Regions from separate parts of the Duganella sp. CY15W genome, predicted to be linked through region 3. Evidence: riboswitches for the same ligand, from Rfam matches in the RefSeq annotation. Region 3 holds a riboswitch; each other region holds the start of a gene.
The links. A riboswitch is a leader RNA that binds a small molecule or an ion and turns the genes downstream of it on or off. The one in region 3 is predicted to bind cobalamin.
Positions count from the first base shown of each region.

Region 1: linked by a shared signal. The riboswitch ahead of GTP58_RS30595 (TonB-dependent receptor domain-containing protein) and the one ahead of cobW (cobalamin biosynthesis protein CobW) in region 3 are both predicted to bind cobalamin.
Region 2: linked by a shared signal. The riboswitch ahead of GTP58_RS01275 (MotA/TolQ/ExbB proton channel family protein) and the one ahead of cobW (cobalamin biosynthesis protein CobW) in region 3 are both predicted to bind cobalamin.

Region 1 is NZ_WWCQ01000010.1:1,506-11,463, reverse strand. It holds gene GTP58_RS30635 (cobalamin-binding protein) at 1-598, opposite strand, end outside; gene cobD (threonine-phosphate decarboxylase CobD) at 595-1,575, opposite strand; gene cbiB (adenosylcobinamide-phosphate synthase CbiB) at 1,568-2,530, opposite strand; gene cobU (bifunctional adenosylcobinamide kinase/adenosylcobinamide-phosphate guanylyltransferase) at 2,533-3,081, opposite strand; gene GTP58_RS30615 (cobyrinate a,c-diamide synthase) at 3,078-4,367, opposite strand; gene cobO (cob(I)yrinic acid a,c-diamide adenosyltransferase) at 4,361-4,966, opposite strand; gene GTP58_RS30605 (ABC transporter ATP-binding protein) at 4,963-5,736, opposite strand; gene GTP58_RS30600 (iron ABC transporter permease) at 5,736-6,758, opposite strand; gene GTP58_RS30595 (TonB-dependent receptor domain-containing protein) at 6,815-8,671, opposite strand; cobalamin riboswitch at 8,742-8,961, opposite strand; gene GTP58_RS30590 (histidine phosphatase family protein) at 8,966-9,484, opposite strand; gene GTP58_RS30585 (adenosylcobinamide-GDP ribazoletransferase) at 9,481-9,958, opposite strand, start outside.
Region 2 is NZ_WWCQ01000001.1:263,085-273,042, reverse strand. It holds gene GTP58_RS01285 (cobaltochelatase subunit CobN) at 1-3,376, opposite strand, end outside; gene GTP58_RS01280 (DUF2149 domain-containing protein) at 3,363-3,698, opposite strand; gene GTP58_RS01275 (MotA/TolQ/ExbB proton channel family protein) at 3,700-4,296, opposite strand; cobalamin riboswitch at 4,463-4,684, opposite strand; gene cueR (Cu(I)-responsive transcriptional regulator) at 4,737-5,123, opposite strand; gene GTP58_RS01265 (cation-translocating P-type ATPase) at 5,120-7,342, opposite strand; gene GTP58_RS01260 (FecR domain-containing protein) at 7,411-8,250, opposite strand; gene GTP58_RS31200 (filamentous hemagglutinin N-terminal domain-containing protein) at 8,219-9,958, opposite strand, start outside.
Region 3 is NZ_WWCQ01000001.1:1,395,033-1,404,990, forward strand. It holds gene GTP58_RS06505 (metallophosphoesterase) at 1-877, opposite strand, end outside; gene GTP58_RS06510 (hypothetical protein) at 1,092-1,568, shown strand; gene GTP58_RS06515 (heparinase II/III family protein) at 1,653-2,312, shown strand; gene GTP58_RS06520 (PepSY domain-containing protein) at 2,348-3,820, opposite strand; gene GTP58_RS06525 (TonB-dependent siderophore receptor) at 3,808-5,910, opposite strand; cobalamin riboswitch at 6,075-6,293, opposite strand; cobalamin riboswitch at 6,386-6,619, shown strand; gene cobW (cobalamin biosynthesis protein CobW) at 6,727-7,776, shown strand; gene cobN (cobaltochelatase subunit CobN) at 7,798-9,958, shown strand, end outside.

The DNA.
Region 1 (9,958 bases), on a different contig from region 3:
CGCTGACGATGGATTTGCCATTCAAGGTGTACAGCGGCTTGTCCCAGACCTGATAGAACAGGCGTACCGGCGGGCGGTTGGCATACTGCTTCGCCATCGCGGCAAATTGCGCGCGGATGTCGGCGGCGGTGGCGTTGGCCACGGTTTCGGTGCCCATCAACTGGCCGAGCCGCACCACGTTGTCTGCAATGCCATCGAGTTTGGCCGGCTCGCTGTGGAACAGTGGGATGCCGAGTTTGCGCAGGCCTTCAATCTGGCGCTCGAAGCCGCCGTGCATCCAGATGACGATGAGGTCGGGCCTCATGGCTGCCACGCGTTCCATGTCGATCAGACGGTTGTCGCCGACATGCGGAATCTTCTTTGCCGCTTCCGGATAATCGCTATAGGTGACTGCGCCGACGATTTTTTCGCCCGCACCGGCGGCGAACAGCAGTTCCGTCACGTGCGGCGCCATGGCGATCACGCGTTGCGCCGGCTTTTGCAGCGTGACGACATTGCCGTCATCATCGCGCACCGAGATGGCGGCAGCACTGGAGCTGGAGCTGGCGCTGGCGGTGGCCGCAGCCAGCAGGGCTGTGGCGAAGATCAGTTTTTTCATTGCTTGCTCCATTCAGTGAGTGCTGCTTGCAGGCGTTGCCAGCCTGCTTCGTCCGGCGGCAGGCCAAGACGGATGCCACGTGCCGCTTGCGTAAAAAGCCGTACCCAGATGCCGCGCTCCGCCATGTGCTGCCAGAACGCTTCCGGTTGGGGCTCCGCCCACCACTGGAACAGTGGCGTGCCGCAGGATTGAATGCCGTGCGCCGCCAGCAGTGCGCGCAGACGTTCGCCGCTGGCATGCAGCTGCTCGCGCGTCGCTGCCTGCCACGCCTGGTCGCTTAGCGCCGCCACAGCGATCTGCTGCGCCGGGCCGCTGATGGTCCATGGACCCAGCAGGTCTGCCAGGTCGCGCAGTAGACCGGCGTGGGCCGCTACAAAGCCCAGACGAATCCCGGCCAGGCCGAAGAATTTGCCAACCGAGCGCAGTACGATGAGGCCAGGTTGGGCGGTGTATGCGGCGACGCTGTTGTCCGCCGCCGTATCACCAAACGCCTCATCGACTACCAGCCAGCCGCCACGCGCGGCCAGGTCGCCGGCCCATTGCAGAAGCTGGGCGGCAGGGACGACGTCGCCGGTGGGATTGTTCGGATTGACGACGACAACGACATCGTGATGGGCGACAGCGGCCGCCAGATCTGCATAGGGCGTCAGCGTCATCGCATGGCCATGGCCGGCCCAGTGGTGTGCATGCTCCGCATAGGATGGCGCGCTGACTGCCACGCGCGATGGGGCGCGCAGACGGGGCAGCGCCTGAATTGCTGCCTGCGTGCCAGCCACCGGCAGCATCAGCGGTGCGCCGTAGAAAACTTGCGCCGCAGCGGTGAGCGCGGGATCAGGCTCCGGCAGACGATGCCAGGCATTGTTCGCCACCACCGGCGCCGGATACCAATGGGGATTGATGCCGGTGGACAGATCAACCCAGTCCTCGCGGCCAAAGCGTTTTGCGGCGTCGCGCAGATTGCCGCCGTGTTCAAGCATGTGTGTACTCCATGATGGCCGCAGCAGTACAGGCGATGGCCAGCCACAGCGCGGTGGTGCGCGCGACCAGCAGCCAGGCGCGGTTGATATCGGCGCCGGTAGCGGGTGGTCCGTCACCCAGTACCGGGCGATGTTCCAGCTGGCCGTGGTAGATGGCTGCGCCGCCCAGCTGCACGCCAAGCGCACCAGCGCCGCTGGCCATGGTCGGACCGGCGTTTGGGCTATCCCATGCCGGAGCTTGCGCGCGCCAGCATTGCCATGCCCGGCGTTTGCCTTGCAGGCCAGGCGCCAGCAGCACGTAGGACAGCGCAGTCAGACGGGCGGGAATGTAGTTGAGCGCATCGTCGATGCGGGCTGCGGCACAGCCGAATTGCAGCAGCCGTGGCGTGCGATAGCCCCACATCGCGTCCAGCGTGTTCGCCATGCGGAACAACACGGCGCCAGGCCCGCCTGCAACGATGAACCAGAACAGCGTGCCGAAGACGGCATCGTTGCCATTCTCCAGCAGCGATTCGGCACTGGCGCGCGTCAGCTCGATTTCGCTGGCGCTGGTGGTGTCGCGGCTGACGATGTAGGAGGTCAGGCGGCGGGCATCGTGCAGGTCATTCCGGGCCAGCGCATCGGCAATCGGCAGATTGTGGTCGCGCAGGCTGCGCAAGCCAAGCGCTAAATACAGCATGAGGGCATGAGCGGCAGCTTGCGCGAGCGGCATTGCCAGTGCATGAACCAGCAGTGCGGCCAGTGCCGTCAAGGGCAGCACGGCCAGCATCCACGCCAGCACGCCGCGCAGAAAGCGCAACGGGCCTTCGCGATTGAGATGGCGCTCCAGCGCCATGGCCAGGTTGCCAAAGCCAACCAGCGGATGCCAGCGGCGCACCTCGCCCCACCATAGATCCAGCAACACTGCGGCCACCATCAATACGGCGATGGTGGAAAAGCTCAGCCCACTCAGCACGGTTATCCTTTTAAGACCAGCGGCAAGCCTGCAGCCACAAACACTACGCGGTCGCAGATTGATGCGACGGCCTGGTTCAGGCGTCCCTGTTCGTCCATGAAGCAGCGCGACACGGCGCCCATGGGCATGATGCCCAGGCCGACTTCATTCGACACCATTACGACGTCGCTGGCGCACTTGGTCAGGGCGCTGGCCAGCATGTCCTGCTGTTCGTGGAACAGGGCCGGCAGGGTGATCTCGCCGACGTCCGGATATTCTTCTCCGCCACTAAATAGCAGATTGCTGAGCCATAGCGTCAGGCAGTCCACCATAATCAGGCGGTCGGGCGAGGACCAGCGCAGCAGCTGGTTTCCCAGTGCCAGCGGCTCTTCAACCGTGGTCCATTCCGGCGAACGGCCGGCGCGGTGGTGGGCGATGCGTGCCGCCATTTCACCATCGCCAGCAGTGGCGGTGGCGATGTAGAGGACTTCCTTGCCCGAGTCGGCGGCCAGACGCTCAGCGTAAGCGCTTTTGCCGGAGCGGGCGCCGCCCAGAACCAGTGTACGTGTCATATCACACTCCTAAGAAACAAAGCGGCGCTTGCCGCCGGATTGGATGGAAAGTATGCGTGAAAATACGAAGCCGATAGCGATCCTGCACGGTACCATGCCTCACCTTGTATAGCGGAGGGATGCTTGCTAGTGTACGCGGCTGGTGCCACGTCCGTCGCCAGTTTCGAGTAGTGGAAGGTATGGCCGCGCAATATGCCTTGCGGCGTGGGCAGGCCTTGCGAGCCCAGTCCCGCAAGCCGTGGCTGCATGGCCACAGCACCGGGCAGCAGGCCTGCCATTTTCCATACCGCGCCCGATTGGTCCGCCAGCGTGTCTGCCACCGCCATCATGCCGCCGCATTCGGCGACAATCGGCATGCCCGCTGCGTGCGCTGCGCGTACGGAGGTCTGCCAGTTGCCTGCCTGCGACAGCTGCGCCGCGTGCAGTTCGGGGTAGCCGCCGGGCAGATAGACCGCGTCCGCCTCTGCCGGCACGGCTTCATCGGCCAGCGGCGAGAAAAATTTCAACGTCGCGCCCAAGGCGCGCAGTATGTCCAGGTTGGCCGGATAGATAAACATGAAGGCGGCGTCGCGCGCAATGGCGATGGTTTTCCCGGCCAGCAGCGGTTCCGTTTGCGTGGCGGCTGGCGCGGCGCCCAGATCGACCGGGCGCAGGCTGTCCCACGCTGCCTGGTCAAACACCAGCTGGTCGGCCAGTTCATCAAGCAGCTGGTCGATATCATTCACCTCACCCGGCAGGACCAGGCCGAGATGGCGTTCCGGCAGTGACCTGGCCTGCTTGGGCAGGGTGGCGAACAGTGGAATGTCGCGTAGCGAGGTTGCCACCATTTTGGCGTGGCCTTCACTGGCAACGCGGTTGGCGATGACACCGGCCATCTCGACCGGGCCATAGTCGCGCAACCCGTGCACCAGGGCGCCAGCGGTTTGCGCCATGGCGCCGGCGTCGATTACCGCCATCACTGGCACGCCGAATTCGCGCGCCAGGTCGGCCGATGAGGGCGTGCCGTCGTACAGGCCCATGACGCCCTCGATAAGGATCACGTCCGCTTCCGCAGCGGCTTGCGCCAGTTGTTGGCTGCACAGCTCTTTACCCACCATCCACAAATCCAGCGAGCGCACCGGCGCGCCGCTGGCGCGTTCGAGCAGCATGGGATCGATGAAGTCCGGGCCGCACTTGAATACGCGCACGCGTTGTCCCAGGCGGACCAGCTTGCGCGCCAGTGCAGCGGTGACAGTGGTCTTGCCTTGTCCCGATGCGACAGCGGCAAGCAGCAGGGCTTTTACCATTCGGTCCCCGCTTGCGCGCCAATGCCAGCCTTGAAAGCGTGTTTGACGACGTTCATTTCAGTGACGGTGTCGGCAATCTCGATCAGTTCCGGTGGCGCGCCACGGCCGGTGATGACCACGTGCTGCATTGGTGGACGTGCCAGCAGGTCGTTGATGACCACTTCCACATCCAGGTAGCGGTATTTGAGGGCGATGTTCAGCTCATCGAATATCACCAGGCCGATTTCCGGATCGGCCAGGAATTTCCTGGCCTGCTCCCATGCCAGTTCGGCCTTTTCGATATCGCGTTCGCGGTTCTGGGTCTCCCAGGTATAGCCTTCGCCCATGGAGTGGAAGCTGATCTCTTCCGGGAAGCGGCGCAGGAACAGCTCTTCGCCCGTCTGCATTGCGCCTTTGATGAACTGCACCACGCCGACCTTCATGCCATGTCCCATGGCGCGGATCGCCATACCGAAGCCGCTGGAGCTTTTGCCTTTGCCGTTGCCGGTGTTGACGATGATGATGCCGATTTGCTTGTCCGCAGCGGCGATCTTGGCGTCGATAATGGCTTTTTTGCGTTCCATGCGGACGCGGTGACGTTCGTTGATCTCGTCGCTCATAGTGTGTTCTCGTTAGGGATAAAGATGCTGCGTGCACCGTGCTGGATGACTTCAATCGGATGGCCGAGGTAGTCGCTGAGGATGTCCGCCCGCATGACATCATCCTTGCTGCCAGCCAGCCAGCGGCCATCGCCTTTCAGCAGCAGGGCGTGGGTGGAGACGCCGTGCGCCAGCGTCAGATCGTGGCCGATCATGACGGCGGTCTTGCCCTGCTCGCGGCACAGGCGCGCCAGAATATTCATCACGCTGACCTGGTGCGCGAGGTCGAGCGCATTGGCGGGTTCGTCGAGCAGCAGCAGCGGCGTGTCCTGCGCCAGCATGGCGGCGATGGCGACGCGCTGGCGTTCACCACCGGATAGCGTACGCACATCGCGTCCGGCCAAATCGGCGACTTCCATGGCTTCCAGCGATTTCAGGGCGATCGCGTGATCGTCGCTGTCTTCCCAGTAGCGGTTGCCGTGATAGGGATGGCGTGCCGACAGCACGGTTTCGATGACGCTGTAGGCAAAGGCGTCGCTGCGGCTTTGGGCGAGGAAGGCACGCTGGCGTGCCAGTTCCGCCAGCGGCCATTCCGCCAGCGGCTTGCCGGACAGGGCGACATGGCCTGCTTCCACGCCACGCAGTCCCGCCAGTGCGCGCATCAGCGTACTTTTGCCGGCGCCATTACGGCCGATGATGCTCCAGCATTCACCTTCGGCCACCTGCCAGTTCAGGTCCGTGACCAGCTGGCGCTGGCCGATGCTGAGGGATAGGTTGTGAGTACCGATCATCATTTACGCAGCCGATGCAGTTGATACAGGAAGACCGGGGCGCCGATCAGCGCCGTCACCACGCCCACTGGCAGCTGGGTCGGTGCGATCACGGTGCGGGCCAGCGTGTCGGCCAGCAGCAGGAAGGTGCCGCCGGCCAGCGTGGCGGCCGGAATCAGTATGCGGTGGTCGGGACCGACCGCAAAGCGGCAGGCATGCGGCACAATCAGGCCGACAAAGCCAATGCTGCCCGCGCTGGTGACGGCGCTGGCGGTCAGCAGGCCGGAGACGAAGAACAGGCCTTTGCGCAGCGCGCCCACGCGGATGCCCAGCGTGGCGGCGGCCTCCGCATGCAGCGCCATGACGTTGATGGAGCGGGCAATACGCAGCGCATACGCCAGCGCAGCGATCAGGACCACCCATGGCATGACGCGGACCTGGGTACCAGACAGGTCGCCGATCATCCAGAATACCATGCTGCGCAAGCGGCTTTCCGGAGCGACGGACAGCATCAGCGTCACCAGCGCCATGCAGGCGGAAGACATGATGGCGCCGGTCAGCAGCAACAGCGCCGTGCCGCCTTCGGCAGCGGTACCGCTGCGCAGGTCGCGCTTGGCCAGCAGATACAGCATCATGGCGACGGTGACGGCGCCGACGAAGGCGGCGGCATCCACCATCCAGGCGGCGCACATGAATAACAACGCGGCCAGCGCACCGACGGAGGCGCCGGCCGAAATACCAAGGACATACGGATCGGCCAGCGGATTGCGCAGCAATGCCTGCATCATCACGCCGGCCAGCGACAGCGCTGCGCCTGTGGCGAAAGCGGAGACCGCGCGGCTGAGGCGCAGGTCGAGCAGGGTGGCTGCCAGCGTCGATTGCTGGCCGTGCAGCAGCTCATTGAGCGCTGCGGGAATATCGGAAATGGGAATCGAGACCGAACCGGTCATGCCCGAAAAAATCAGGCTGGCAAACGCAAACAGCACCAACCCGGTGAAGGTGATGACGGCGCGCTGTCGCAGATTGCGGGAGAAAGAATGCATGCACTGCTTTCAAAAAAACTGCCGGGGAAGGTGGCCAACCCCGGCAGGTTACACCATTATTTGTAGCCGTAACGGATACCGGCAAACACCTTGGAGCCTGGCGTTGCGTAGTTATTCGCCAGGTCGTACTGCTTGTCGCCGATGTTATTCCAGCGGACCAGCGCCGACCAGTCGCGCGTGATGGCGTAGGTGGCGAACAGGTTCACCAGGCCATAGCCGCCCAGGCGGGTCTTGTTGAGTGCATCGTCGTAACGGTCGCCGGACAGGTCCAGCTCCGCGCCCAGCTTCCACTGGCCGATAGCGTAGTCGGCGCTCAGGTTGCCGTGTTTCTTCGAACGGCGTGCCAGACGCTTGCCGCTGTTGTCGTCCTTGGGATCTTGCAGGTCGATGCTGGCATTCAGGTTGACGCCGGCCACTTTGGTGGCGCCGGCGACGGTCAGGCCTTCCAGCGTGGCGTTGGCGATGTTGTACACGCAGGACTTGCCGGTACTGGTGCCGAATGGGCATGGCGTGGTGCTCAACAGCAGATCGGTCAGGCGGTTACGGTAGTAGTTGGCGCTGATCGCGTTGACGCCGTCATCCCAGCGGATGCCGATTTCTGCGTTCTTGCCTTGTTCCGGTTTGTTGGCAGGATTGCCGTAGCCCGGATAGTACAGTTCATTGTAGGTCGGCGCGCGGAAGCTGGTGCCATAGCTGGCGGTGGCGCGCAGCTGGCGCGTGAAGTCGTAGCCGTAGCCCAGCGAGCCAGTGTTCTTCGCACCGTACACCGATTTATCGCGGCGGATGGCGGCGTTCAGCAGGTTGGCGCCGCGGCGGGCGTTATAGGATGCGGCCCAGGAGTTGGTGGTGCGTTCCGGCTTGTCCAGCTTGAAGCCGTTGGTGTCCACTTCTTCCTTGCGGTGATCGTACAGCACTTGCAATACATCTTCGCCAATGCGGATGTCGTTTTGCAGCGTGATGTCGGTCTGCTTGGTATTGATGCGCGAGTAGCCGGTAGCTGCCGCGCTGCTGAAGGTTTCGCCGTTGTCCTTGCTCTCTGCGTATTGCAGCAGGGTGTCGACGTTCGATACAAACTGCGCCTTGCCGTAGACGGCGGCGGTTTCAAACAGCGCCTTGCTGCGGACATCGTATGCTGACGCGCCGCTGTCGTACTGCGAATCCAGTTTGCTGTGCAAGAACAGTGCGCCGGCTTCGTAGCCGGGCGCCAGTTGCAGGCTGAATTGGCCGGAGACGTTTTCCTTGTCGTAGCCGTCGCGGTCAGGGTTGTACGAGCCGCTGGCCGGGCGGGTGGCCGAGAAGCCGTCGGATTTTTCCTTGCCGGCGCTGATCGCGTAGCTGAAGCTATGCTCACCGCCGGTGGCGCCGGACAGGGTGGCGTCGGCTTCGCGCGTCTTGTCGCTGCCGTAGCCTGCGAAGGCCGTCACGCTTGGCGTACCTTTGCCTTTTTTGGTGAAGATCTGGATGACGCCGCCGATGGCGTCGGCGCCGTACAGGGAGCTCAGTGGGCCGTAGACGATTTCGATATGGTCAATCGCGGTCAGCGGAATGGCGCTCCAGTTGGCGGCGCCGGTGGTCGAGGAACCGATACGCACACCGTCCACCAGCACGATATTGTGGTTGCTGTTGGCGCCACGGATGTAGACGCTGGACGCCGTACCTGCACCGCCGTTACGGGCGATCTCGATGCCGCGCTGGCGCTGCAGCAGGTCGATGATGGAGCCGGCGCCCGATTCCGAAATCTGCTCGGCGCTGATCGTGATGGTATCGCTGATGACGTTGGCCAGCGGTTGCGGGGTACGGGTGGCGGTGACAACCACGGTGCCATTGTTGACTGGTTCGGCGTGCGCGTAGCAGGCAGCCATGGCCAATGCCAGCGACGACAGCGCCGCAGGACGGGAGATACGAAGGGTCATGATGTTATTTCTGTTAGTAGCAACCGGCCGACGTCCCCGTTGGCCAATTGTGAACAGAAGCGAGGGGCAGCCCGCTTCCACCTGGTTTGGCCGGTATCCGGGCTAACAAGTGGAACCACCTTACCTTCCCATGCCTCGGCACAGTGGTTATAAGAGGTGATGTGTCGCGTACAGCGGCGACGCTTGCTTACCGTTGCGGGGGCAGCACACGTTGGCTTTTATGGCTTCGTGTTTCCCGTTTAACTGCAGGTCTGAACAGACATGCGGGCACCAAAACCCGCACATTATACGGGTTTAAAGGGTCAAAGTGGAGCCGTAGGGGATTTGATGGGCGCTTTGCGCGGCCTGTCGCGCCATCTCCGCAGGGGCAAGGCCGGCGTGGCACGCAGTGAGCAAACGGATGGCGCCGGCGTGGCAGATGACGATGGCCGACTGGCCTTGCAGCGCCGTGTGGAATGCGCTGATGCGCTGCGCCATCTGCAATACGCTCTCGCCGCCGCCAGGGCGGTAGTTGACCGTGTCGGCAGCCCAGGCGTCGATGGCCGCGCGGGGGATGGTGTCCCATGGCTGCATTTCCCAGTCGCCGAAATGCATCTCGGCCAGGCGGGCATCATAGTGTGGCGATGGCGTCAGGCGGGCGGCCAATTGGGCGCAGCGGCGCAGGGGGCTGGAGTAGATGGGCAGATCGCTGGGCAGCCGCAGCGTCGCCAGCGTTTGCTCCAGCTGCTCGGGCGCGACCGCCAGATCGGTACTGCCGTAGCAGATGCCTGGTGCGACCAGCGGCTGGGGATGGCGGACCAGTATCAGCGTCATCGGGTGAAGCTGGCCAGGACGCATAGATAGAACATCACTTCCGTCACCTGCTGCACCGCGCCCAGGCAATCGCCCGTGTAGCCGTCGATGCGGTGCACGCATTTACGGGCCAGCCAGAACGTCGCGATGGCCGTCGCCACCACGCCGCTGAACAGCGCAGATACTGGCAGCCAGTGCAGCGCACCGGCCGCCACGACAGGCAGGACAACGGTGAGTGCGGCGATCAGGAATTCGCGGTTGCTCATTTTCTGTGCAAGCGGCTTGGCCTTGCCTTCCGCGCGCGCGTAATCGAGACGCCAGATCAGCGAGGTCGCCATCAGGCGGGAAAGCGGATGGGCCACGAATAAGGCGCCAATCGCGGCCAGCGGCGGCAGCATGGACAGCGTCACCAGTTTCAGCGCCAGCATGCACAGCGTGCCGATCGCGCCGTAAGCGCCGATGCGCGAGTCCTTCATTATCTCCAGCACGCGCTCC
Region 2 (9,958 bases), 1.1 Mb from region 3:
TGCCGCTGTCAACCACCTCGGGCACCGTCACCTGCCAGGCCCACAGGTAGTCCACCACACGGTTGAGATAGCGCGCACCGGAGTAGCCTTCCTTGAGCATGTTGTCGGCCCAGCGCGGATTCAGGTAACGCGCCTGCATTTCCTGGCCCATGTACTGCTCCAGCGTTTTGTGCGCGGCGCGGTGCGGATTGGTCAGGTCGCTGACCACCACCTCCGGCGTCCTGCCGTCCACACTGCGAATCGCCATCGCGGTACCGCCCAGATACTGGAAGAAATCATCGTTATCCAGCGTCGCGAACAGATTGCTGGAACGGCTGTGCAGCGCGATCTGGCTGCCGGACAGCGCCTGCGTGAACAACTCGCGGCGCTGCTCAGGACTGGCCTTGTCATCGCCCCAGTAACCGGCGCCGAACGGATGGCTCATGCGGTTGATGAACATATCCGCCACGTCCTTATCGTTCTGCCAGGCGTTGGTGAGCGGGATCAGCTTTTCGATTTGCGTGCCATACGCACCGCTCGGCAGGCCAAAAATGCGTACCGAGGCCATACGCTGCGCCTCCTCGGCCGTGATACCACGCCTGGCCAGTGCCGCGGCGACCTTGGCGCTATGCTGTTTCAGCACATTGCCACCTTCATCCTCCTGCTTCTGCGCCAGCTGCGCGGCTTGATCCAGGAGCGTCAGCAGATTCGGGAACAGGTCGCGGAACAGGCCGGACGACACCAGCGTCACGTCCACGCGCGGGCGTCCCAGCTGCTTGCGCGAGATCGCCTCGACACCGGTCACGCGGCCACGCTCATCCCAGGTGGGCCGCACGCCCATCAGCGCCATCGCCTGTGCCTCCATCACGCCTTCATGGCGCGAGGTCTCGACACCCCACAAATTCATGCTGAGCTTTTCCGGATAGGCGCCGTGCCGCTTGCGGTAATCCTCCACCAGCTGCTGCGCCAGTTTGGCGCCCGCCTCGTAGGTGGTCTTGCCCGGAATACGCGACGGATCAAGCCCGAAGAAGTTGCGCCCCGTCGGCAGCGCATTCGGATTGCGTAACAGGTCCGCGCTGGGACCTGTTGGAATATAGCGGCCGGACAGCGCTTGCATCAGACGGTCCAGTTCCAGCTGCGCGCTCTGCTCGATATCCGCTTCCAGCTGCGCGATGCGCGTGGCCTTCGGCTCGGTGCTGGCCTTGTCATCGAGACTGACCACCGCGCGCGCCGTGGCATTGCGCTGCTCACGATTCGGCGCAACGCCAAAGGTATGCAGGCCAAATGGCGTCAGCTTGCTGCCGATGTCGTCGAGATACTCCTCCAGGCCTTCCATATCCGCCTCCGACTTCAGCCCGGTCTTTTTCATGTCCTTCAACACGCCACTTTTCGCAGCGAGGCGGTTGATAGCTTTCAGATGGCTGGCCGCCAGCAGCGGGCTTTTCTGCTCGGCGACACGGTAGTCGTTGAGCAGCGCGCCCAGTTCGCGCAGATCAGGATTCAGGCCCGCCACATCAAACGGCGGCGTCATATGGTCGATGATAGTCGCCATGCCACGACGTTTGGCCTGGATGCCCTCGCCCACGTCATCCATCACATAGGGGTAGTTATTGGGCATGGCGCCAATCAGCGCTTCGGTCGGGTCGCTCTCCGACAGGCCGGCCTCTTTACCGCTCAGCCACTCCTGCGTGCCGTGGGTGCCGATGTGCATGACGGCGTGGGCCTGAAAGTCTTTTTGCAGCCACAGATAAAACGCGATGTATTCATGCGATGGCGGCATGCTGACTTCATTGTGCAGCTTCTCCAGGTTCTGCTCCCACGCACGCCCCGGCTGGGGCGCCATCAGCACATTGCCAAAGCGGCGCGCCGGATAAACGAAGAATGCCTCGCCTTTCGCATTACGCCACAGGACCGGCGCCTTTTCCGGCTTGCCCCACGACTGCTCTATCGCTGCCCGCAGCGGCGCTGGCAGCGCGGCAAACCACTGCTGGTAGTCCGACAGCGGCACCAGCAAGGCCTGGCCGCTTTCCGCCAGATGCTTCAGGCCCGCGCTGTAGTCGCTTTTGGACTTGCCGGGATAGTTGCCCCACTGCTGGATTTCGCCTTGCAGCTCCGCTTCGTTGCCAGGCAGCGCCTCGCCGGTGCGGTAGCCGTCATGCTTCAGGCGCTGCACGATCTGCCACAGGCTTTCCGGCAGCACGTTCAGATACGCAGCACCGATAGTCTCCGAACCATGCGGGTAGTTAAAGTAGATCATGGCGATGCGCTTGTCGCCATTGGCTTTCTGGCGCAGCGTCAGCCACGCCGCCACACGTTCATTGAGGCGCTCTATGCGTTCGGCGATCGGCGTCTCTTCCACATAGGCCAGGCCGGTCTGCGCATCGCTGATGCGCTCACGGCTGGCAACCACGGTCGGCTGGATCAGCCCCGCCGCTTCGGCGCCAGCCAGTTGCCAGGTACGCTCGATGATATCCAGGCCGACCTTGGATTCCTGCCATTGCGCCAGCGTCTGCTGGCTCAGCGTGATCGCATTAATCGCCGGCACGCCGATCTTGTCGAGGATGGCGCCGACGCTGGAAGTACCGCCCACCTTCATGCCCAGTGCGACGATCAGGTCAACGCGGCTCTTGCCGTTTTCGTCCAGCAGCAGCTTGAGTGGGACTTCGTAGGGGTAGCCGAATACCGGCACCACGTTGTAGCCGCTGCTTTCCAGGCGCGCGACGATGGCCGCCAGCGGCAGCGTTTGTCCGGCTACCAGGCTGGCGCGATAGAACGGTACGGCAATCCACGGCGCCCCCGGTTTGTGATGGCTATAGCCACGCACGTATTCATCGTAGCTGCCCACGGTGCGATTCGCGGTCACATCGTACAAACCGGCTTCCGGCATCGCATGCACTGGCGCGACGCTGACTCCAGAGCCGAAATCACTGCGCAGTATGTAGCGCAGCATATTGCCGACGTTTTCCACGCCGCCTTCACTCTGATATGACTGGATATGCTTATCGTCACGCACACCCAGTTCGCGCAGGTTGTCATCCAGTGCGCCGCCGACCGCATACACCGGCTTGCGTGCTTTCTGCAATGCCTGCAATTCGCCACTCAGACCCGCTATCGCCTGACGGCCTTTGACATTGATGACCGCCACATCCGCGTTAGCCAGCGCACTGCGGTCGGCCGGCGTCAGGCTGTTGACCGGGATGATACGTACCGCGACGTTCAGCTCTTTCAACTCTGCCTGCAAACCGCGCACCGCCAGCACGGCGGGACGCGACTCGATATCGCCCAGCATCAGCGCCAGCGTGCGCGGCGACTGTGCCGAATGAACATGGCCGCCAACGACCAGCGACAGCAACGATAGCAACGACAGGGCCAGTGTCCACAGCTTATTCCGGAACATAGACCACCTTCCCGTCCGGCAGCTGATAGGCCGTACCCAGACGCTTGCCGGAACCCGACAACGGTTTGTCGCTCACTTTGCTGACCTTGATTTCAGCGCCCTTCTTGGTCAGCACCTCGACATGGCCGTCCGCCGATTTTTTGGCGATGGTGACTTCGGAGTTCGGGTCCAGCAAATCCATCATGTTCCAGGCCGAGAACAGCGCCAGCATCATCGCCACGATGAACACGATACTGGCATCAAACAGATTGGCGACGCCGGACAAGGGATCTTCGCCATGTTCGCCCAGCTTACTGTAGCGGTGCTTGTTCAGATAGCGCATCTCAGGCCTCCGCGCGGACCAGATGCGGCTTGGCGCCGTGCGATGCCAGCAGCGCTTCGGCGGCAAACGCAATCTCGGTCAGATCGCTGCGCAGCCAGTGCTCGCGCACCAGCGTCAGCACGTAGGCGCCCACGCTGCAGGCCAGGCCGACCACGGTGGCGGTGAACGCAGTAGTCATCGATTCCGCCATCTTCGGCAGATTGCCTTGCGCCAGACCGGCCAGCGAAATACCCATCGGGATCAGGGTGCCCATCAGGCCCAGCGCGGGGCCGACGCGCACCACGAAACGCACGCCATCCAGACGGCGCACGCCACTGGCATCGGCGCGCTGCACGATGCGTTCCAGGCGCGCATCCAGTGCAGGATCGCCTTCCTGCGCAGTCAGCACGGCAGACATCTCCTGCTTCGCAGTGGCGACCAGCATCCGCACGCCACGGCGGCGTTCCAGCCATTCGGCGCCAAAGCTGCCGAAGCAGAACAGCATATGCAGCACCAGCGCGGCAATGCCGAGCAAAACGGGGAGGTAAAGCACGTTGGAGATGGAGTACAGCAGCGTCTCGATCGCATGGATCGCCGCGTCAACAGGCAGAGTAAACATGGAGGTGTCCCGAAAAATCAGCGCGCAAAGATACGCCGGCGACGCATGCACAAGACATGGCCACCAGCCGGCACTGCCGCGGCGCGCTGTATAAATGCATAAAAATGAATGGACTACAGATGCAATCAGCTCACCTCCCCGTGAGCGGATTGAATAGAAGCGCCGATGGCGCATCCCCCTGTTTGGCCGGTATCCGGGCTGGCAAGCGAATCCGCCTGGCCTTCCCATGCACGAGGCACAGTGGCATATACGAGGCGGATAGTCGACGCGGGGACGACGCTTGTTTACCGTTGCGGGGGCAGCACAGGTTGGCCCTGGAGGGCTCCCTGTTTCCCGTTTAACTGCACCTCTGGACAGAGGCGCGAGCACCAAAACGTGGCGAGATTATACGCGAAGCGCCTGACGCGTCTCAAACCATTTACAGCACAGCAGACGGCGTTTCACTGCGCCAGGCTTTGCAGGATCGGGCAATCGGCGCGGTCGTCGCCGTGGCAGCAGCTGGCCAGCGATTGCAGCGTGTCGCGCATTTCGGTCAGTTCGGCGATGCGCTGATTGAGCGCATTGACATGCCCCAGCGCGATGGCTTTCACATCGGCGCTGGCGCGCGCCTTGTCCTGCCATAGCGACAGCAGGCCGGCGATCTGCTCCAGCGAAAAGCCCAGCGAGCGCGCACGCTTGACGAAGCGCAGCGTGTGCACATCGTTGTCGCCATAGATGCGGTAACCGGCGTCGGTGCGCTTGCCGGCCGGGATCAGGTTGATGCTCTCGTAGTAGCGGATCATTTTGGCGGAGACCCCGCTGGCAGTGGCGGCTTGTCCAATGTTCATGCTTGATTCTCCGGTTTCCAGCGGCGCAGCAGCAGCGCATTGCTGATGACACTGACGGAACTCAGCGCCATCGCGCCGCCTGCCACCATCGGGTTGAGCAGGCCGAAGGCCGCCAGCGGTATGCCGATCAGATTATAGATAAAGGCCCAGAACAGGTTCTGGCGGATCTTGCTGTAGCTACGGCGCGAGATCGAGATGGCGGCAGCCACCAATGCCGGATCGCCGCGCATCAGGGTGATGCCGGCAGCGTTCATGGCAACGTCCGTGCCGCTGGACATGGCAATGCCGACATCCGCCGCCGCCAGCGCCGGTGCGTCGTTGATGCCGTCACCAACCATGGCGATGGTGGCGCCGTCGGTCTTCAGCGTGCCGATGGTGGCGGCTTTGTCGGCTGGCAGCATGTTGGCGATCACGCGCTTCACACCGAGCTGCTTGCCGACGGCATCGGCGCTGCCCTGGTTATCGCCGGTCAGCAGGATAGTCTGGATCTGCATGGCATGCAGCGCCTGCACGGCAGCCTGCGCCTGCGGCTTGATGCGGTCGCCGAAAGCCAGCAGGCCAAGCAGGCCGTCAGCGCCGGGCGCTGCCAGCCAAGAGACGGTATGCCCCTGGCGCTCCAGTTCTTCAGCGCGGGCCGACAGTGCCTGCAGCGAGATGGCCTGTTCACGCATCAGACGCGTGCTGCCGAGGATGAGCTGCACGCCGTCCACCGTCGCTGCGACACCGCGCCCGGGCAAGGCGCTGATGCCGGTCGCCACTGGCGCGGGCACAGCGCGGGCTTCAGCAACCTGCTGCACGGCACGGGCCAGCGCATGTTCGCTGCCGCGCTGGACGGCGGCGGCCAGCGACAGCAAGCGTGTCTCGTCCACGCCCGGTGCCGGCGCCAGCACCGCCAGCGATGGCCGACCTTCGGTCAGCGTACCAGTTTTGTCGAAAGCCACGGTGGTGATGCGGTGGGCCAGTTCCAGCGCCTCGGCATCTTTAATCAGGATGCCATGGCGCGCCGCGACGCCGGTGCCGGCCATGATCGCGGCAGGCGTCGCCAGGCCCAAAGCACACGGACACGCAATCACCAGCACCGCCACGGCGTTGATGATGGCCTGCCCGGCATCGCCGCCATACAGCCACCAGCCGGCAAGGGTCAGCAGCGCCAGCACCAGCACCATCGGCACAAAGACCGCGCTGACGCGGTCCACCAGATGCTGCACCGGCGCCTTGGCCGCCTGCGCATCCTCCACCAGGCGGATAATGCGCGACAGCGTGCTCTCCGCGCCAATCGCACTTACCCGCACCAGCAACAGGCCTTCGCCATTGATGGCGCCACCCGTAACACGTTCGCCCGCATGACGCGCAACGGGCAGACTCTCCCCTGTGATGAGCGCTTCGTCAACATGGCTGGCGCCCTCCGTGACCACGCCATCGGCGGCAATCCGTTCGCCGGGGCGCACCACGATGATGTCGTCCACACGCACTTCATGAATGGCGACATCCACATCCTGCCCGCCACGGCGCACGCGCGCGGACTCCGGGCGCAGCGTTTGCAGCGCGCGGATGGCGGCGGCGGTCTGGCGCTTGGCGCGTGCCTCCAGCCACTTGCCCAGCAAGACCAGCGTGATGACCACGGCCGACGCTTCAAAGTACAGATGCGGCATGTCGCCGCCCGCCAGCAACTGGTAGATGCTCAGGCCATACGCGGCGCTGGTGCCCAGTGCGACCAGCAAGTCCATATTGCCGCTGCGGGCGCGGGCGGCCAGCCAGCCGGCGCGATAAAAGCGCGCGCCCAGCCAGAACTGCACCGGCGTGGCGAGCAGCCATTGAATGCGGCCATCCAGCATCCACTCAATGCCGGCCAGTTCCAGCACCATGGGCAGCACCAGCGGCAAGGAGAACAGCGCGGCCAGCACGACGGCAAGGCCGCCCGTGGGCGCATAACGGCGATGGGCGGAAGGTGCTGCGGCCGGGGTCTGGGCATCAGCATCAGCATCAGCAGCCGTTGCGGGCGCCGCGTCGGCCGGCAGCGATGCTTCATAGCCGGCCTTGTCCACCGCTTGCTTGAGTACCGAAAAGTCCAGCGGTTGGGCCGATTCCACCCTCGCCATTTCGGTGGCCAGGTTGACACTGACCTTGTCGACGCCCGGCACGGCAGCCAGTACGCGCTCCACCCTGCCCACGCAGGAGGCGCAGCTCATGCCGTCAATTTTGATCGCTTGCTGATTCATGGGACACCCGATGCTGTTTGTACACCTACAGCATCAAGTATCCCACGATTGGAAGGTCAAGGTTTTTTTTAGCGGACTTCGCAATCCACGGAGTTGGACTTGGGCGGTGCGGCCGTATTGGCGCCCGGCTGGGAAGAGGTAGGGTTAAATACGGGCGGCGGCGAGAACCTCAGGCCCGGATTCTGCGGAATCACGACCGCCTGCGTCGTAACGTTGGGCGTAAAGCCAAACTGGCCTGCGTTAAACGTCTGCGAGCCGCCCGAGTTGCTCAGATTGATAATGCCATCGATGACCTGCACATACAGACCCGGTTTAATGGTAGGGGGCATATTCGGTACAGGCCCCTGCGCCAGCATCAGCGGCTGCACGGGCGCGGCGAGCGGGTCCAGCGCAGCAGTGCTGGCCAGCAGATAGGCCTCACGCGCGGCCACGGCCTCCGCCGATGGCTCCACCCATTCGGCAATGAAGGTGGTGCCGCGAATACCGATGGTGGCGGTCGGCGTCTTCATCGCGAACTTTTCCTTGTTACGCTTGCCCAGCAGGCCAGTCACAGAGCGCAGGCCACCCTTGACCAGGTTGAAGGACGCACTGTCGGCGTTGGGGTTGCCCGCCTCAAAGCTGAAGTTCTCCACCTTGAACGTGGTCGATGGCTTGAGTGTGATCTCGCTGTTGTCGATGAATTTCACCATGGCGTAGGTGTTCTTCTCCGTCACCAGCGTGTCGCCGCTCTCCACTTCTGATTTCATCGAGAGGATTCGCACTGCCCCATCGGCTTTCTTTGCCATTAGTGGGCCGCTCAGTTGCACCACGGTGCCTGCCACCTGGGCGGCCCAACTGGCGCCGGCCATCCAGAACAGCACCAGCAGCATCAGCGCTTTAATTGCAGTACATTTTTTTAACTGATTCATTTTTAATCCCGCTCTTGTCTTTGGATGCGTCATCGGCCGATTTGTCAGTCGCCTTATCCTTCTTGTCGTCTGGTGTCGGCGATGGCGAAGTGCCGCCCGACGTGGCGCCGCCGGATGCACTGCCGCTGCTCGAGGTAGTGCTGCCCGTTGACGCCGCCGATGCCAGCATGGTGATGACCTGGTTGCTTGCCTGCTGTATCGGCTTGACGGGTTCACTTGCCGTCGGTGGCGACAGCACCTGGCACAGTGCCGAATTCGGCGCGATGGTGCAAATGTCTGCCGATGGCGGCGGTGTCGGCGTTGGCGTCGGTACCGGTGTAGGCACTGGCGTCGGCGTCGGTACTGGCGTTGGCACCGGTGTCGGTACCGGCGTAGGCGTTGGCACTGGTGTAGGAACTGGCGTTGGCACAGGCGTTGGCACTGGGGTCGGTACCGGCGTCGGAGTCGGCACTGGCGTTGGTACGGGTGTTGGAGTCGGCACCGGCGTCGGCACTGGCGTTGGTGTCGGCGTGGGCGTCGGTGCCGGCGTCGGGGTTGGCGGCTGCTGGTAATTCGGCGTCACGCTGCCGTTCTTGTCGTGCACACTGTTCGGATTCGTATTATTAACCTGGTACTGGGTCGCCGTGATCGATACCGTGCCGTTGGTCGACGTCACCGTGCCGTTACTGCCGATGGTGATGGTATTGCTTGGATCGTAGCCCGTGCCCGCAGCCAGCGTGATCGAACCAGAGGTCGATGTCACCGAACCATTAATCACCAGTGGACTGTGCGTTTGCAGCGTGATCGAGCCGGAAGTCGTCTGCACGCCATTCGGCGACAGATCGGCAATCGTCATGCCGCCCTGGTTATCGATGATGATGGCGCCGCCGTTGCCGCCGCCCGCATCGACCTGCTGAACCTTGTGCACTGTGAGCACCGAGCTATGCAAGGTGTTATTGGTGTTGGCGATATTGATGGCGGCCGTGCTGCCGCTACCCGCCGTATTGAGCGCGTTGAGCGAAGACACATGCGTTACCAGCGCATTGCTGCTGCCGATGCCGCCGATACCGCCACTGGCTGTCATGGCCAGCGCATTGGCGCTCAGCGTACCGCCAGTCGCCGTGCCGCTGCCGGTCACAATGCCGCCGCTCAGCACATCCAGCGTTACAGTGCCGTCGCTGCTGACACCATTGATGTCATACAGCTGGGTATAAGTCCCAGTGCCGCCTTGTAAGCGGCTAATCGCCAGCGTGCCGGTATTGGCGAAACTCAGGTTGCCGGTGCCGCTCTGCGACACCGCCAGATTGGTGATGGTATTGCCAGCATTAGTCAGCGTGATATTGCCTGTGCCACCGGTTTCGATGCCCAAGTCGCGGACATTGATGACACCAGTCTGCGTGATATTGCCGCTGTAGCTCAGTAAGCCGATGCGGTTGGTGATGGCGTTGTAATTCGCCGGCGACAGGCTCACCACAGCGATATCGCCCACGTTCAGCGCACTGTCGCTGGAACCCAGTCCCAGCGTAGGCGCCACCAGGTGCGAGAAGTCATTCACCGCCACACAGCTGCCGGTGCCGCAGGTCACAGCACCGATCTTCATGCTGTAGCCGGCACTATACGGCCGCACGCTGGCTACCGAGGCCGTCACATCCGCCGCCAGCGTCAGCGTATTGGCGCCGATGTCAAACAGGCCCGCCGAGCTGGCCGTATTGACGGTAACCGTGTTGCC
Region 3 (9,958 bases):
CTGCGCTGACCTGCCGGCCGCTACCGCCGCGAGCGATCTGCTGGGCTTCAACCCATAACTGGTCATCGGTGCTGGCGGGCTTGCCACTGATGTAGTTGCTGCGAAGCGGTGCGCCGCTTTCCTCGTTAAAGTCAACGGCTTTGCTGGCGCGGAATTTGCCAAATGCCGTCCATACCTGCTGCAGTCCGATGCCGCCGAGTGCAGCCGCAATGGGCAGGGCTGCGGCGGTCTCTGGCTTCATCAGGTCGATGAATGGATACTGCTGCTTGAGCGGGTTGATGACATCGATCACCATGCGGCTACCGGGCAGGGCCTCGAACGGCGGTATCACGGCGGCCTTACGGGACAGCTGGGAGCGGACGCGGCGCAAGGCGCCGTGCGGCACCGCATTCCAGGCATCGAAGCGATTACCGTGTTCAATCAGGAGCGGACCTAGAGTGAATGCTTCGTTGTCGTAGATAAAGCGCACACCCGGAGCGGGGAGCTGTTCAAGCAGCAGTTCGCGCACGCCGGGCAGCGACAGTTCGATATCGTGGTTGCCCAGCATGAGCGTCAGCAGCGTGTGCGGCCGGCTGCAAAACTCGCGCAGGGCTTCCCATACCACGGCGGTGCTGGCAAAAATACGTCGCAGCTTGTCACAGGCCATGGTGGCATCGCCCGTGAAGGCTTGGAACGGCTGCTCCGCAAGAAAGTCGACAATATCACCGGCAATTACCAGATGGCTGTCTCTTTCGGCGCTGCCAGGGGGGAGCTTGCGTATAAATCCGGCCAGCAAGTCGCGTGTTTTCGGTGGACACATTTGAAACGCAGCAGCGTCCTGGGTTGCGGCGGCGCCGCCAAGGTGCAAATCCGAAATCACGTGAACAAGATGGCGCATCGGACTACTCCGGAGTGGACGGACAAGACAGGCAAATAAGATAGAAATGTCTTATTGGAAATTTGTAACGCAACTATAGTATGTTTTTGATCACTGATGTTCATGTTTTGACATGATATTGATTGCCGTTAGATGTGGACCACTCGCCGGCCTTGCTGTCTCCGGCGAAAAAGGCGAATGCCTTTGAGGTTTTTATGCAACATGGGCTGGATCGATGGCGTTGGTCGTCTGGTGGCTATGTCCCTTTCCGGCGGGGCGGGGGTTGCCACTGATTAGGCCGCGCAATCTTCCTGGAATCAGGGTGGGCGCAATCGGGCTGCTTGCCATCGCCAACGAACGCCCGGAAGTGCTGCCGTTGCGGGCAAGAATTTATCCCCATTTGATCGATGGCATACTTCCAGCTCGCGCTTATATCTCGCGCGATGGCGATCATCAGACCAGGTTCGCATATAACAATGCAGGCGAAGTGATGGTGCGCCTCGTCATGTGGCGTCGGACGCTGAATACCGTCGAACAGCAGATCCTGCCAAACGACTTCACGCCGAAACTGATCAATCCGTACATTTACGCATTGCACCCCATGCACGTATCCCGCCACAGGCAACAATTACAACTTGGCAGTGGCCGGTCCGTGGATGGGGTATATGGCGGCCGCAGTCGAAGGGAATGGCATCGCTACCGCATTCTATGAAGCGCAGATCAAACCCCGGCGCTTCCGCCACTCGTAACAGGATTTATGGGATGCGCTGTATTTTCTGATGTGAGAGCGGCGCGTGTGCCGTTGGATAGCCTGCCGCTGTCGGACCAGTATGCGGTGTCCGGTAGCGTGACCATGTGCGACACTTGGAACTACGCCGATGCGACGCGATTGGATTTCAAATCGTCGCCATTCAGCAGCGAAAACCATCAACACCTGGACCAGAACCACTTCTCGCTGTTTTATCGAGCGCCGCTGCTGGTCGATTCCGGTGCCTATGACGACCACAACTCGACACATTGGTTCAACGATTATCGCCATACTATTGCACACAGCGCTTGGCGCATAGAAATTTCGCCGGTGCCGAAAAATGCCGTAGCTTCGTACTACCAGTTTTTCCTGAATGTGCTATGGCTGGCCGACAATGACCCCGGGGATTCGGCGCCGGTGGCGAATACCTCCAGACTGCTGTCCTGCAGCGATGCCAGCGCCGATACTGTCGATATCGACAGTAACATCACGGTGGTCTTTGCCCGCAACTTCCGCAATGTCACACAGTTGCGCTGGAAGCCGAATAATTCCTCGGCCAATGTCCTCATCGTTGGCATGCTGCCGTCTACTGCCTATTCAAAGACGCGCGACTTGGCCACGGGTGAATGGATCATCAGCAGGGTTGCAAGCCCCGTGCTGAATCTGCGGAGTTCAGCCAACGGCGTCATCGAGGACTTCGCCAACTGAATCAGCGTATCGCAACGGGCTGGCTGCGCAGACAATCATCTCCTGCTGCGCGTTTTCAGACGGCGCCAGCCCAGCACCAGCCCGGTCACACTCAACATGGCGCCCAGCACGCACAGCGATACCACCATGACGTCCCACACCGGGCGCGCGCGTACCGCGGCGGCAAAGTCCAGCTGATGCAAGCCACTGAATAACCAGCGGTTCCATTGGCTGTTGCGGTCGGCGTATTCAACCAGTTTCCCCTGTGCCGGATCGGCGTAGAAGGTCGTCTGGTCGGCCGACTGGAATTGCACGCGCAGCACGGGGAATGCCCGCTCCGTGTGATGGCTGTAGTAATAGTTGTCGGCGCTGGTGATTATTTCGGCGGCCAGCAGTGGTGCGCCGGGACGCGTGGCGCGCACGGCGTGCAGCAGCACTTCCTGGGGAATGGCCGGCAATACGGCACCGCTATTGGCGTCGAGCAGGCTACGGCTTGTTCGATCTAGCGCGCTGAAATACAGCTTGCCATCGATGCGGCGCCATTCCAGTTCCAGCAGATCCGCATGCACGCGGCCCACATGCGCAGGCGACACCGACAGATCATCGCGCGTCAGCGGTCCGCCTGCGAACGCCAGCCGGTCTTGCGCTGTGATGCCTGGCGACGACAGCCAGTCAAACGGCGTGACCGACAGCCAGCCACTGAATAACCAGGTCAGCGTCAGCGTGCCCGCGCCAAGGCCCAGCCAGTGATGCCACGCCTGCCAGCCGCGATACGGCGAGCGCCGCCCGCCGGCGTAACGCTTACGCAAGCGCAGCCGCTGGATGCCCAGCACCATGCCCAGCATCACCAGCACGAACGCCGCGGCGGAAGTCCACATCACCACTTGCCGCCATGGCTGGCCGTAGGTGCGCAAGGGCGTGAAGTAGATCCAGTGAATCACCGAACCGACCCAGTTCCACGCGCGTTCGCTGCGCGTGGTGTCACGCACCAGTTCACCAGTGCGGCCGGAGACATACAGCACGCTGCCTGCCGCATCGTCGGCTTCCACGCGGTACAAGGGACGATGCATTTTGACGGAACCAAACGTCCACTGGTCCAGATCCACGGTGTCGACGGCCAAGGTGCTGGCGCCCGGCGCCGCGCTGGCGGCGGCCGACCTGGCGATATCGTCCGTCATTTGCAAGACTGTACCGGTATCGGCCCACACCGAACGCCAGCGGCCGTCAGCCATGAAGTGGTAGGTAGGCCGGCCCGCCACGCTATTCAGCTTGACGACGTCGGGGACACCGGGCTGGCCCGTGGCCTGCCAGGCATTCCACGCGCTGACCTCGACTTGTTCGACGTTAAGCGGCGCCAGCCATGCCATGCGCTCCTGTTCGGTCAGCGCAGGGTAGGGCACATACATCATGACGATGCCGGAGCCGAACCACAGCAGCACCAGCAAGCCTATGCCGATGCCAAGCCAGCGATGCAGCAGATGCAATTGCCGTTTCCAGGAACCCATGGCGCGGACGATCAGTAGCGCCACTGAACCGTCAGCTCGCCGTGGCGGCGATCACCGAGCAGGTACTGGGCATCGCTGTAGGAGGTGCTGGCGTACAGCTTGTTGGTCAGATTGCGCAGGTTCAGCTGCAGCAGCACGTTGCGGCTGATGTTCCAGCCCAGCGAAGCGTCCATGGTGGTGTAGGCAGGCAGCACCTGCGAATTGGCGTTGTCGATGAAACGTTCGCCGACGTAGCGCGCACCCAGCGCCGCGCGCCAGGCATCAGCACGGTAGTTGAGCCACAGATTGGCCGAGATCTTCGGCACGTCGGACGGACGGTTGCCGGCGCGCGAGACGTTGCCGCTTTCCAGCAGCTGGTCGAACTGGGCGTCAGTGTAGGCTGCGTTCGCTTCCAGGCGCCATGCCTGTGCCAGCTTGACACTGGCGCTCAGTTCGGCGCCGCGCGACGATTGCGAACCGCCCTGGATCGACAATGCCGGATGGGCCGGGTCGCGCGTGATGATGTCATCCTTGCTGATGCGGTATAGCGCCGCGGTCCACTCCGCCTTGCCATTGGCCAGCGATTGCTTGACGCCGGCCTCCACCTGGCGCGAGCTGGTCAGCTTGTAGCGGCTGTTGGCCAGGTTCAGCGACAGCAGGCTGGTGACCGGATCGCTGCCGCTGCTGACCTGGCCGTACACCGAAGTATCGGCCGCCAGTTTCCATGTCAGACCCAGGCGCACCGCGTTCGAGTTCAGGCGCGAAGTGAAGCCGGTGGCGCCCAGCAGGCTGACGCGCTCCACCTTGTACTGGTCGTGACGCACGCCCGCCAGCAACAGCAAGCTGCTGGTGATGTCATAAGCATCCTCGGCATAGAATGCGTTGGTGGTGGTATGGGTTCTGAAGTTAGGCAGCACCGGGTCCGGGCTATCAAACGTGCCGGGATTGAAGCCGGTCGGCGCCACGACCGAGGCGCCGCCGTAAGGTGAGTTATTGTTATGCTGGAAGTTGATGCTGGCCGCTTCCCAGCCGGCCACCACGCGGTTGGCGCCCGCGTTCCAGCGCGCCTCGAGACGATTGCCGGTCTGCTCCTGGTTGTGCTGGATGGCGATGTAGTCGCTGCGGTCCACCACCTTGGCTTGCGTGTCGTAGTAATAGTATTCGGCGTTGCGCCAGTTGCGATGCGCCTTCATGTAGGCCAGCTCGTTGCTGATGGTCAGCGCTGGCGTCACGCGCCAGGTCAGGCGCGCAACGGCCTTGTCGTCCGTGAAGGAGATATCTGCATCGCCGACGTCGTAGTTCTGGTGGCGCAGTTCGCCGGCGATGCGGCCATTCACCAGCGGCGTGCCGAAATAGCGCTGCGGCTTCTGCTCCAGATGGTCGAGCGACAGGTCCAGGTCGAGGTCATTCGTCAGCGCGTACGTGAGGCTGCTCAGCACCTTGCCGTGGCGCGAATTGCCACGGTCGATGAAGCCGTCGCTGCGATCAGCGTAGGCATCGATGCGGAACGCGCCTTTTTCGCCGATGGCGCCAGTAGCACCGACGCCGCCGCGCAGCGCCTTGCCGTCGCCGATGCCGGCTATCGCTTCAAAGGCCGTGGTCCGTTGCGGCGCCTTGCGTACCGCATTGATGGTGGCGCCGGTGGTGCCGCTGCCATACACGATGGAGCCAGGACCACGCAGCACTTCGATGTATTCATAGCCCCATGGATCGGCCGGGTAGGTGGCCGTGCCCGAACCTACCTGTGGACGCTGGCCATTTTCCAGCAGCGCGATGGCGCCGTTGCCGCTGAAGCCGCGCGCGGAGTAGGCCACGCCGTTGCCCGGCGAACTGATGTCGGTCAGGCCGGTGGTGCGGGTGACTGCATCCTTGACCAGCAGGTCGCCGCGCGCCTGCATGGTATCGGCGCTCAGCGTATCGAGGCTGGCGGGCAGTTCCATGGCGGTCAGGTTCAAACGGCTGGCCGTGGCGTTCTGGCGGGTCAGTCCCAGCCCTTCGTGCAGCGCTTCCGCTTGAACGGTCACAGTGGGCATGGATTCGGCCTGCTGGGCCAGGGCGCTGTGGGCGCACAGCAGGGCGACGGCGGCAACGACAGGGCGCAGGGAAGTGGTGTGGACTGGGCGGGATAGGATCATGAAAGCATCTCTGTATAGGTGATATGCCAGGCGCACGCCCACGGACGACACAGCGCGCCGCGCGCCCACGGCGAACGGCAGCGCGCACAGTCACGATGTGCGATTGCTGAAGCGATAAAAAGGAAAACGACGAACAACTCTCAGGCAAGGCCACACCCCGGGCTTTACCGTGCATCGTGACTGGCCGGTCTTCTGGCTCGCCATCATCCTTCCCTGGTCTTGCCTTCCCGTGCGCGGCACAGTGGCGGTTGATCAAGGTCGTCAGGCTTACAGCAGCGGGGGCTGCGCCGGACTGGCGCGAAATGAAAATCTCGCGTGTCACCGGCTTCCCGTTTCACCCTCCAGCTGACAAGCAGGAGGGCACCATTCACGTATTGGCGCGTATTCTACATGTGAATAGCAGCATTGTCATACGATCCTTGCGGCGTAAGCAGTAGTGGTGGCGACGGCGGGCGCTGGGAATTCCTGCAGCCTCAGGTATAATCCGCGCGTTGGTGCTCGCGGCGTCGTTCAAGCGCTGCAGTTCAACGGGAAGCAGGAGGGCCACGCAATCAGCGCTGCCTAACCTGCGCTGCCCCCGCAACGGTAAGTGGATGAATCAGCTGATTCCGCTTCCATCTAGGCCACTGAGCGTTTCGAACACGCGCTTGGGAAGGCGATGGAGGTTTGTCCACCAGCCCGGATACCGGCCAACGACTACGCCGGCACGCATGCGTGCCGGTCACATGCCCAAATATCGTCGGGGAAGACGGTGAGGGCTCACCACGAGTGCCGCTGATCCGTTTCGCCATCTCATTTATTCGCCAAGGAACTTCTATGCAAACCCGCAAAATCCCTGCCACCATTGTGACTGGCTTTCTGGGCAGCGGCAAAACCACGCTGCTGCGTCATTTGCTGACCAACGCGCAGGGCCGCCGCATTGCCGTCATCGTCAACGAGTTCGGTGAACTCGGCATCGACGGCGAATTGCTGCGCGGTTGCGGCATCGGTTGTGACGAGGAGGGCGAAGAAAATGGCCAGCTGTTTGAACTGGCCAACGGCTGCCTGTGCTGCACCGTGCAGGAAGAGTTTGCGCCGGTCATGGAGCAGCTGGCAGCGCGCCGCGACCAGATCGACCATCTGGTGATCGAGACTTCCGGCCTGGCCCTGCCGAAGCCGCTGGTGCAGGCGTTCCAGTGGCCGGCGCTGCGCAATGCCTTCACCGTGGATTCGGTCATCACCGTGGTCGACGCGCCAGCGGTGGCGGCAGGCCGCTTCGCCGACGATCCGGATGCGGTGGACGTGCAGCGCCGCGCGGACGACAACCTGGATCACGAGTCGCCGCTGGCGGAACTGTTTGAAGACCAGCTAGCTACTGCCGACCTGGTGGTGGTGAACAAGACCGACGGCATGGATGCCGCTACCCTGGCTGCCGTGGAAGCGACGGTCCGTGCCGAGACCCCGGCCGGTGTCAAGCTGGTGCATGCCCAGCATGGCCGCCTCGCGCTGGACGTCCTGCTGGGCCTGGAGCGCGCGGTGGAAGATGTAATCGACGAGCGCAAGACCCACCACGACGAAGAGGAGGACCACGATCACGACGCGTTTGATTCCGTCTCGGTGACGCTGGAAGTGAGCGACCGCAACAAGCTGCTGGCCGTGCTGACCAGTCTGGTGGAACACCATGAAATCTACCGTGCCAAAGGCTTTGTCGCCTTGCCCGGCGCCGCCATGCGTCTGGTGGTGCAGGGCGTGGGCCAGCGTTTCGACAGCTACTTCGATCGCGCCTGGCGTGGCGACGAGGTACGCGCCACGCGCATCGTGCTGATCGGCGACCATCTGGATGGCCCGGCGCTGCAGCAGGAAATCTCCGCAGCCCTGCTGGCCTGAAGCATAGCGCAGTAAGCAGCCATGCATCTTCTTTCGGCCCGGCCTGGTGGACACGTCGAGGATGACGGTCTTGGTGTCGTGCGCGTTGAGCAGACACCGGGTGATATCGTCATCCTCAGCGCCGCCGACACCACGCTGTCGCTGCTGTCGGATGTGGCATCCGGGCTGGATGCCAGCTTTCCCAGTATCCGCCTGGCCAACCTGATGTGGCTGCGCCAGCCGGCCAGTGTCGATCTGTATATGGACGACGTGTTGCAGCACGCCCGTGTGGTCATCATCGATCACATCGGCGCGCCGGGCGATTCGGCTTACCTGGTCGAGCAGGCGGTGGCGAAAGCGCAGGAGCGCGGCCAGTGGCTGGCCATGTTCTCCGGCGACATGAATGAAGATCTGCAACTGCTGTTGCGCAGTACCGCCGCGCAGGACGATTGCCGTCACCTGTGGCGCTGCCTGCGTGAAGGCGGGCGCGACAACGCGCAAAAGTTCTTTGCGCTCATCGCCCATGCGGTGTTCGGCCTTGGCCAGCGTCCGGCCCCGGCCGTACCGTTGCCGCCCGCACTGCTGTACCAGCCGTATAAACTGACCGGTCCGTGGCGGCCGGAAGCACCGGTGGCCTTGCTGGTGTTTTACCGCGCCCATCTGCTGGCCGGCAATACCGCCGTGTTCGACGACATGATGGCCGCCTTGCACGACGCCGGCATGAATCCCCTGGCGCTGGCGGTGGACTCCCTCAAGACACCCGCCAGCTATGCCATGCTGCAATCGCTGGCCCGCGAGCAGCAGGTGCAGGTAGTGCTTAACGCCACCAGCTTTGCAGTGTCCTCGCTGGATGGCGACGATGAACAACTGAGTCAGGCGCTGGCCGACGACGCGCCGGTACTGCAACTCATCACCGCCGGCTGCGGGCAAGATCAATGGCAGGCGGACCCGCACGGCCTGACGCCGCGCGATATGGCCATGCAGGTGGTGCTGCCCGAAGTCGATGGCCGCATCGGCACACGCGCCATCAGCTTCAAGGGCTTGTCATGGCGTTGCGAACGCACTGAAATGGATATCGTCCGCTATCAGCCCGAGCCGGAACGCATCGCCTTCGTGGCCGAGATGGCGCGCCGTTGGTGCGTGTTGCGCAACAAGCCCAACGCCAGCAAGCGCGTGGCGCTGATCCTGGCCAACTATCCCAATGACGACGCCCGCCTGGCCAATGGCGTCGGCCTGGACACACCGGCTTCCACGGTGGCGATACTGGAAGCATTGCGCGAGGCCGGCTACGCAACCGGTGCGCTGCCTGAAGACGGCGATGCGCTGATGGCCACGTTGATCGGCAGTGTGACGAATGCACTTGGCGCCAATGACGCGCGGCCAGCGTTGCAGAGCCTGTCCATGGACGACTACCTGGCAGACTTCCATGCCTTGCCGGCCAACAGCCGCGATGCGGTCAACGCCTTATGGGGCTTGCCTCAGCACGACCCGATGGTACGGCAAGGGCGTTTCATGGTGTCCGGCCGCCGCTACGGCAATGTCTTCGTCGGCAACCAGCCTGCGCGTGGACGCGACCTGGACCTGGTGGCCAGCTACCACGATGCTGACCTGGTGCCGCCGCATAACTACCTGGCGTTCTACTTCTGGCTGCGCCGCGTCTATCTCGTGGATGCAATGGTCCATGTGGGCAAGCACGGCAATCTGGAGTGGTTGCCGGGCAAAAGTGTGGCCTTGGGGGCGGACTGCTGGCCTGACGCCATCCTGGGGCCGTTGCCGCATCTGTACCCATTCATCGTCAATGATCCGGGCGAGGGCAGCCAGGCCAAGCGCCGCACCCAGGCGGTGATCATCGACCACCTGATGCCGGCGATGACCCGCGCCGAAACCTACGGCCCGCTGCAGGCGCTGGAACGGCAGATGGACGAATATTACGAGGCGCTGTCGCTGCATCCACGCCGCGCCAAAATGCTGCGTTCGGAAATCCTTGAACGTATTCTGAAAGAGAACCTGCATCAGGAACTGGGCTTTGCCAAACCGGCCGACGAGGCGGCGCGCGAGGCGTTGCTGAGCCGGCTCGATGCCTACCTGTGTGAAATCAAGGAATCCCAGATTCGGGACGGCCTGCATACGCTGGGCAGTTCGCCGCAGGGACGGCAGCGCATCGACACCATGGTGGCACTGGCGCGCTTCCCGGGCGGGAATC